Regions from separate parts of the Stenotrophomonas sp. Steno-Z1 genome, predicted to be linked through region 1. Evidence: predicted binding sites of a transcription regulator. Region 1 holds the regulator's gene; the other holds the start of a gene.
What was found. The regulator HrcA, encoded in region 1, represses chaperone genes, less so after heat shock. The targets are predictions, from matches to a motif close to TTNGCACTCNNNNNNNNNGAGTGCNAA.
Positions count from the first base shown of each region.

Region 2: the regulator HrcA is predicted to act here: its motif matches at 2,177-2,203, upstream of AC06FD_RS13060 (co-chaperone GroES).

Region 1 is NZ_JBWJPB010000002.1:786,971-791,393, reverse strand. It holds gene dnaK (molecular chaperone DnaK) at 1-1,570, opposite strand, end outside; gene grpE (nucleotide exchange factor GrpE) at 1,711-2,226, opposite strand; gene hrcA (heat-inducible transcriptional repressor HrcA) at 2,311-3,378, opposite strand; gene recN (DNA repair protein RecN) at 3,490-4,423, shown strand, end outside.
Region 2 is NZ_JBWJPB010000004.1:135,532-139,954, forward strand. It holds gene groL (chaperonin GroEL) at 103-1,752, opposite strand; gene AC06FD_RS13060 (co-chaperone GroES) at 1,842-2,129, opposite strand; gene AC06FD_RS13065 (endonuclease) at 2,828-4,423, shown strand, end outside.

The DNA of each region.
Region 1 (4,423 bases):
TGGCTTCCGCATCGGCCACCATGCGCGCGATCTCGTCCTCGGACAGGCCCGAACCGGCCTTGATCTCGACCTTCTGTTCCTTGTTGGTCTTCTTGTCCTTGGCCGACACGTGCAGGATGCCGTTGGCGTCGATGTCGAAGGACACTTCCACCTGCGGCATGCCGCGCGGGGCCGGCTCGATGCCGGAGAGGTCGAACTTGGCCAGCGACTTGTTGAAGCGGGCCTGCTCGCGCTCACCCTGCAGCACGTGCACGGTCACGGCCGACTGGTTGTCCTCGGCGGTGGAGAACACCTGCGAGGCCTTGGTCGGGATGGTGGTGTTCTTCTCGATGATCTTGGTGAACACGCCGCCCATCGTCTCGATGCCCAGCGACAGCGGGGTCACGTCCAGCAGCAGCACGTCCTTGACGTCGCCGCCCAGCACGCCACCCTGGATCGCCGCACCCAGTGCCACGGCTTCGTCCGGATTGACGTCCTTGCGCGGTTCCTTGCCGAAGAACTCGGTGACCGCCTGCTGCACCTTCGGCATGCGGGTCTGGCCACCGACCAGGATCACTTCGCTGATGTCGCTCGAGCGCAGGCCGGCGTCGTTCAACGCCACGCGGCACGGCTCGATCGACTTCTTGATCAGCTCTTCCACCAGCGCTTCCAGCTTGGCGCGGGTCAGCTTGATGTTGAGGTGCTTCGGGCCCGAGGCGTCGGCGGTGACGTACGGCAGGTTCACTTCGGTCTGCTGGGCGCTGGACAGCTCGATCTTGGCGCGCTCGGCGGCGTCCTTCAGGCGCTGCAGGGCCAACGGATCCTTGCGCAGGTCGATGCCCTGGTCCTTGTTGAACTCGTCGACGAGGTACTCGATGACGCGGTTGTCGAAGTCTTCGCCGCCCAGGAAGGTGTCGCCGTTGGTGGCCAGCACTTCGAACTGCTTCTCACCGTCGACGTTGGCGATCTCGATCACCGACACGTCGAAGGTGCCGCCGCCCAGGTCGTACACCACGATCTTGCGATCCTTGTTGTCGCCCTTGTCCAGGCCATAGGCCAGCGCGGCCGCGGTCGGCTCGTTGATGATGCGCTTGACGTCCAGGCCGGCGATGCGGCCGGCGTCCTTGGTGGCCTGGCGCTGGCTGTCGTTGAAGTAGGCCGGCACGGTGATCACCGCCTCGGTGACCGTCTCGCCCAGGAAGGCTTCGGCGGTCTTCTTCATCTTCTCCAGCACGCGCGCGGAGATTTCCTGCGGCGCCATCTTCTTGGCATCGCTGGTCTGCACCCAGGCGTCGCCGTTGTCGTGGGCCAGGATGCCGTAGGGCACGTGCGCGATGTCCTTCTGGACTTCAGCGTCGGTGAACTTGCGGCCGATCAGGCGCTTGACGGCGTAGAAGGTGTTCTTCGGGTTGGTGACGGCCTGGCGCTTGGCCGAGGCACCCACCAGCACTTCGCCGTCCTTGGTGTAGGCGACGATGGACGGCGTGGTGCGGTCGCCCTCGGCGTTTTCGATGACGCGGGCCTTGCCGCCGTCCATGATCGCCACACACGAGTTGGTGGTGCCGAGGTCGATACCAATGATCTTGCCCATGAGGGAGACTCCTGAAAGTTCTGGGAATCCGGCAGTTGCCGGGTTATGAATGGGATGTGTGGGACGCTGCCGGGACTTTCAAGCCATCCACCAAACACAGTGTCCGATGCTGGCAAAACCCGTTCAGCGTCCGCTGGCGATCAATCGCGGGCGACCACGACCAGGGCCGGGCGCAGCAGGCGATCGTTGAGCAGGTAACCCTTCTGGAACACCTGGACCACGCTGCCCGGGGCCGCGCCGGGCGCGTCGACCTGGCTGATGGCCTGGTGGTGGTCCGGGTTGAACGGCTGGCCGGTCGGGTCGAGCAGGGTCAGCCCGTTGTCGGCGGCCACCTTGAGCAGCTGCTTGTAGGTCAGCTCCAGGCCTTCGCGCAGCGGGCTGGGCTCGGCACCGGCGCTGTTGAGGCCGGCGTCCAGGCTGTCGAACACCGGCAGCAGTTCGCCGAGCAGCTTTTCGTTGGCGAAGCGGCGTGCCTGTTCGACGTCGCGGGCCACGCGCTTGCGCTGGTTGTCCAGGTCGGCGCGCTCGCGCAGCGACTCGGCGCGCAGCAGGGCCACCTCGTTGTGCAGGCTGTCCAGCTGCTGCTGCAGGGACGGCTCGGCAGCCGGCTCACCGGCGGGATTCTGGGATGCGATATCGGGCTGATCTTGGTTCATTTCCGGATCCTTGGCGGTGACTCTCCGCCTCCACCCACCCCTATGTGGGCGCGGGGTCGGGATTCAAGAGCCCGGCGGCGGGTTTTATGCCCGATCCCGGGACAATCCGCCGCCCGCCGGGTCCGCCAGCGCCGCCCCCAGCACCTGGGCGGTGGCCTCCACCAGCGGGATCATGCGGTCATAGGCCATCCGCTTGGGGCCGATCACCCCCAGCACGCCCAGCACCTGGCCGCCGGCCGAATACGGCGCGGTCACCAGCGATACGCTTTCCAGCGGCATCACCCCGGTCTCTTCGCCGATGAAGATGCGCACGCCCGGGGCCTGGATGGTGCGCTCGAGCAGCTGCAGGATCTCGCGCTTGCTGGCGAACACGTCGAACAGCTCGCGCAACCGCTCCAGGTCGGACAGGTCCTGCACGCCCATCAGCCGGGTCGCGCCGGCCAGCACCATGTCATCGGCCGGCGGCACCAGCGCCTGCTCGGCCAGCTCGATGCCGTGGGCCAGCAACTGCTCCATCTCCGACTGCGCATCGCGCAGTTCCAGCAACAGCCGCTGGCGGATCTCGGCCAGCGGGCGCCCGGCACAGTTGGCATTGAGGTAGTTGGCCACCTGCTCCAGCTCCCCCGGGCCGAAGGCGCGGCGCGGCTCGATCACCCGGTTCTGCACTTCGTTGTCGGCAAACACCAGGATCGCCAGTACCCGGCGCGCGTCCAGGGCCACGAAATCGATATGCCGGAAGGCGAACTGCTCGCGCCGCGGCGCACTGACCACTCCCACGAAATGGCTCATGGCCGAGAGTAGTTCGGAGGCACTGCCCAGCAGCGCCTGGGTGCCGTTGCCGGTGGCCAGCTCCGTGCGCAGCCGGCTGAGCTCGCCCTCGCCGGGCGGCTGCATCTTGACCAGGCTGTCCACGAACACCCGATAGCCGTGCGCGGTGGGCACCCGCCCGGCCGAGGTATGCGGCGAGCTGAGCAGGCCCAGGTCCTCCAGGTCACCCAGGATGTTGCGGATGGTGGCGGGGCTGACATCCAGCCCGGCCAGTCGCGCCAGCGTCTGCGACCCGACCGGCTCGCCATCCTGGATGTGGCGTGCGATCAGCGTCCGCAGCAGGTGGCGGGCGCGGGGCGCAAGATGTGACGCAGATGGGTGCATGGAATCAGCCTGTGAGACGCCACCTTAGATAATGGCTGCGGGGAGCGAAGGCAAGTCATTGGTGCTGCCGTCCACCCATGCTAGCTTTGCGCGGCTCGAGAACAGACAACCATGCTCAGACATCTATCGATCAAGGATTTTGCCGTCGTCCGCGCTACCGAACTCGAATTCGGGCCGGGCATGACCGTGGTTTCCGGCGAGACCGGCGCCGGCAAGTCGCTGATGGTCGACGCGCTCGGCTTCCTGTCCGGCCTGCGCGCCGACAGCGGCGTGGTCCGCCACGGCGCCGCGCGCGCCGAGCTGTCGGCCGAATTCGCCCCGGAACCGGATGCCGCCGCGCGGCGCTGGCTGCGCGAGAACGAGCTCGACGACGAGGACCAGTGCCAGCTGCGCCGGATCATCCGCGCCGACGGCGGCTCGCGGGCGTGGATCAACGGGCGCCCGGTCACGCTGACCCAGCTGACCGAACTGGCCGCCACGCTGGTCGAAATCCACGGCCAGCATGAACAGCAGGCCCTGCTGGCGCGACCCTCGCAGCTGGCGCTGCTGGATGCCTTCGCCCGCAACGAGGCCGAGCGCGGCCAGGTCCGCCAGGCCGCCGCGCGCTGGCAGGCGCTGGTGGACGAGGCCGAGTCGCTGTCGCGCCAGGGCGATGTCAGCGACCGCATCGGCTACCTGGAGCACCAGCTGGGCGAACTGCAACGCGAAGACCTGGAACCGGCCTCGATCGAGCAGCTCGGCAGCAGCCACCGTCGCCAGGCCCATGCCAGCGCGCTGATCGCCGCCTGCGACGTGGCCGTGGCCCGCCTCAACGGCGACGACGACACCTCGGCGCTGCAGCTGTTGCAGCAGACCCGCCACGAGCTGTCCCGCGTGGCCGAGCACGACCCGCGCCTGGGCGAGGTGGATGCCCTGCTCGACAGCGCCGTCATCGAGCTGCATGAAGCGCTGGTCCTGCTGGACCGCGTGCTGGGCGACCTGGACGCCGATCCCGAGCAGTTCGAGGACATCGAGCGCCGACTGGGCCGGCTGCACGACCTGTCCC
Region 2 (4,423 bases), on a different contig from region 1:
GCCTTCCGGCGGGGTTTTTCGTCGTGCGTTGGCGGATGGTGGTACCGACCACGGTCGGTACCTACCGCTCCGATGTGTGCCGACCGATGGCCGGCCTCTCCATCAGAAGTCCATGCCGCCCATGCCGCCCATGCCACCCATGCCGCCGCCCGCTGCGCCAGCGCCGTCATCCTTCTTCGGGGCTTCGGCAACCATGGCTTCGGTGGTGATCATCAGGCCGGCGATCGAGGCCGCGTTCTGCAGCGCCGAACGGGTCACCTTGGTCGGGTCCAGGATGCCGAATTCCAGCATGTCGCCGAATTCGCCGGTGGCCGCGTTGTAGCCGTAGCTACCGGTGCCTTCCTTGACCTTGTTGACGATGACCGACGGCTCTTCGCCGGCGTTGGCGACGATTTCGCGCAGCGGGGCTTCCATCGCGCGCAGGGCGATCTGGATGCCGTGGTTCTGGTCTTCGTTGGCACCCTTCAGGCCGGCCAGTGCGGTGACCGCACGGACCAGGGCCACGCCGCCGCCCGGGACCACGCCTTCTTCAACGGCTGCACGGGTCGCGTGCAGGGCGTCGTCGACGCGATCCTTCTTTTCCTTCATTTCGATTTCGGTCGAGGCGCCGACCTTGATCACGGCAACGCCGCCGGCCAGCTTGGCCACGCGTTCCTGCAGCTTTTCACGGTCGTAATCGGACGAGGTGTCTTCGATCTGGGTCTTGATCTGGGTCACGCGCGCATCGATGTTGGCCTTCTCGCCGGCACCGTCGATGATGGTGGTGTTTTCCTTGGAGACCTGCACCTTCTTGGCGCGGCCCAGGTCCTTGATCGTCGCCTTTTCCAGCGACAGACCGATTTCCTCGGAGATCACGGTGCCGCCGGTCAGCACGGCCATGTCTTCCAGCATCGCCTTGCGACGGTCGCCGAAGCCCGGTGCCTTGACGGCCACGACCTTGACGATGCCACGGATGGTGTTGACGACCAGGGTGGCCAGCGCTTCGCCTTCGATGTCTTCGGCGATGATCAGCAGCGGCTTGCCGGCCTTGGCGACGCCTTCCAGCACCGGCAGCAGGTCACGCACGTTGGAGATCTTCTTGTCGTGCAGCAGCACGTAGGGATCGTCCAGGTCGGCGGTCTGCGACTGCTGGTTGTTGATGAAGTACGGGGACAGGTAGCCACGGTCGAACTGCATGCCTTCGACGACGTCCAGCTCGTTGTCCAGGCCCGAGCCTTCTTCAACGGTGATGACGCCTTCCTTGGTCACGCGGCGCATCGCTTCGGCGATGATGTTGCCGATCGACTCGTCGGAGTTGGCCGAGATCGTACCGACCTGGGCAATGGCCTTGTCGTCGGCGGTCGGCTTGGAGATGTTCTTCAGCTCGGCGACGGCGGCGATGACGGCCTTGTCGATACCGCGCTTGAGGTCCATCGGGTTCATGCCGGCAGCGACAGCCTTGGCGCCTTCGCGGATCAGGGCCTGGGCCAGCACGGTGGCGGTGGTGGTGCCGTCGCCGGCGTCGTCGTTGGTGCGGGAAGCGACTTCCTTCACCATCTGGGCGCCCATGTTCTCGAACTTGTCAGCCAGTTCGATTTCCTTGGCGACGGACACGCCATCCTTGGTGATGGTCGGGGCGCCGAAGCTCTTCTCGAGCACGACGTTGCGGCCCTTCGGGCCCAGGGTGGCCTTCACGGCATTGGCGAGCACGTTGACGCCGCGCACCATGCGCGAGCGGGCATCTTCACCGAAACGAATATCTTTGGCAGCCATTGCGATTACCTTTTATGGAGAGCCGGGCCAAGCCCGGCTGCTTGAATGGGGGAAATTGCGGACGCGCCGGCACGGGCCGGCGGCATCACTCAGCCGACGATGGCGAGGATGTCGTCTTCGCGCAGGACCTTGTACTCGACGCCTTCAGACTTGTAGCTGCTGCCGGCGTACTGGCCGTAGATGACCTTGTCACCGACCTTCAGCGACGGCGCGCGGACGCTGCCGTTGTCCAGGGGCTTGCCCGGGCCGACGGCCACGACTTCACCCTTGGTCGACTTTTCCTTGGCGGAATCCGGAATCACGATGCCGCCGGACGAGATTTCGTCGGCTTCGATCGGCTTGACTACAACGCGGTCATGAAGCGGCTTGATGCTCATGTGAGACCCTTTTAAGTTGTTGATTGGTCTAGGAAAGTCTGGCGATGTTAGCACTCGCACAAGGCGACTGCCAGCCACGCTCACGAAAAAACCCGGCAGTGCGGGTACGGAGCAGAGATGGTGCTGGGTGCGCGCCTTTCAAGGGGCAGGGTCGAAATTTTTCCGGGCTGCGTGTGGGTTCAAGGGCAAACGCAAAGGCAAAGCTTCCTGTGCCCGTTCGGGACTGCCGCGAGCGTGAGGGCCCCGTAGCGGCCGGTAGGCCCCTGGCGTAGTGTCCCCCGGCCTGCGGCCTCCTCCTTGATTTTGCCCAGGAGCCTACCGGCCGCTACGGGGCTCGGCTTGCGGAAACAAGCGGGAAAGCCGGCTTCTGACTTTGGTCGGTGGGTCGGGCGATGGGCCCGCATGCCCTTGGAGGCGAAATAAAGGAGGAGGGGGCGGCCGCAGGCCGACGCCGGGGGACATTTGCCGGAAAGGGTATGGGGGCCCAGCGCCCGATCCACCGACTCCCGCTTGAGGCGAAATAAGGGGGAGGCGTCGCCGGAAGGGTATGGAGCCCCAGCGCCCGGCCTACCTCCCCCACCAACCGCCATTTTCTTGACGCACGTCCCACTGTGGGAGGCCGATTACGACACATCGATAGATGTGTCATCTGGATTGATTAGATTCGGCCGGCGATACCCAATCACAAGGAGACGTAGATGAGGTTGCTCACACCGCTGTCCCTGGGGTGCCTGCTGGCGTTGGCCGGCACCGCCCAGGCGGATGTATTCATCAATGAACTGCACTACGACGACAGCACCGCCGCCGGCGACGTCGGCGAGGCCATCGAGGTGGTGGCCACCGGTGGCGAGGACCTGTCCAGCTACCGGCTGTACCTCTACAACGGCAGCACCCCGTCGGCGGCCACCGTGTACGCCAACAACCCGGTGCCGGCCGGCAGCGCGGCCAGCTGCGGCAAGGCCAGCATCGCCACGGTCAGCTACCCGAGCAACGGCATCCAGAACGGCGCCAATGACGGCATCGCGCTGGTGGATGGCAGCGGCAAGGTGGTCCAGTTCATCAGCTACGAAGGCACCATCACCGCCGCCGGTGGTCCGGCCGCGGGCCTGACCAGCCAGAACATCCCGGTCAGCGAGAGCAACAGCACCGCCCCGGGCACCTCCCTGCAGCTCACCGGCAATGGCAGCCAGTACGCCCACTTCACCTGGGCAGCCCCGGGCGCGCAGACCTTCGGTGCCTGCAACGCCGGGCAGACCTTCAGCGGCGGCGGTGGCACCGGCCCGAACACCCCGCCCTCGGTGAGCACCACCACCCCGGAACAGGGGGCCAGCACCTTCCCGGCCGCCGCCGACCTGGGCGTAACCTTCAGCGAAACGGTCAGCCTGGCCAGCGGCGCCTTCGTGCTCAGCTGCGGCCAGTCCGGCACGGTGCCGCTGACCCACGCCAGCAGTGGCAGCCGCTTCACCCTGTCCACCAACACCGCCCTGGTGGCTGGCGAGGCGTGTCGCTTCGATATCCGCGCCAGCCGCATCACCGATGCACAGGGCGCGCATCCGGCCGCCGACACCCGCATCGCCTTCACCGTGGCCAGCGGCACTGGCAACCCGGACCCGGGCAACCCCGATCCCGGCAACCCCGGCACGCCGGGCGAGTACTACTCGCGGGTCAACACCAGCAACCCGAGCCAGCTGCGCTGCTCGCTGCACGAGACCATCAAGGGCCACACCGCCTACCCGTACAGCGGCTCGGGCACCAGCACCTGGACCATCCTGGAGATCGCCGACGAGGATCCCAACAACAGCGGCAAGATCCTGGACGCCTACCGCAACCGCAGCTACACCAAGGTGAGCGGCCGCGCGGGCACCGGCAGCGGCCTGACCTACAACCGCGAGCACACCTGGCCCAATTCGCTGGGCTTTGCCAGCACCACCGGTGACAAGGGCCTGCCGTATGCGCCCTATACCGACACCCACATGCTGTACCTGACCGACGCGCAGTGGAACGCCGACCGCGGCAACAAGCCGTTCGGCAAATGCGACAGCAACTGCGGCGAACGCGCCACCGAGGCCAACAACGGGTTCGGCGGTGGCAGCGGCGGCTACCCGGGCAACTCCAACTGGGTCCGCACGCCGGACGGCAACACCGGCACGTTTGAAGTGTGGGGCCACCGCAAGGGCGACATGGCGCGCGCGGTGATGTACATGGCAATCCGCTATGAAGGGGGCAAAGACGCCAAGACCGGCCAGTCCGAGCCGGACCTGGAACTGACCGACGACCGCAGCAAGATCGTCAAG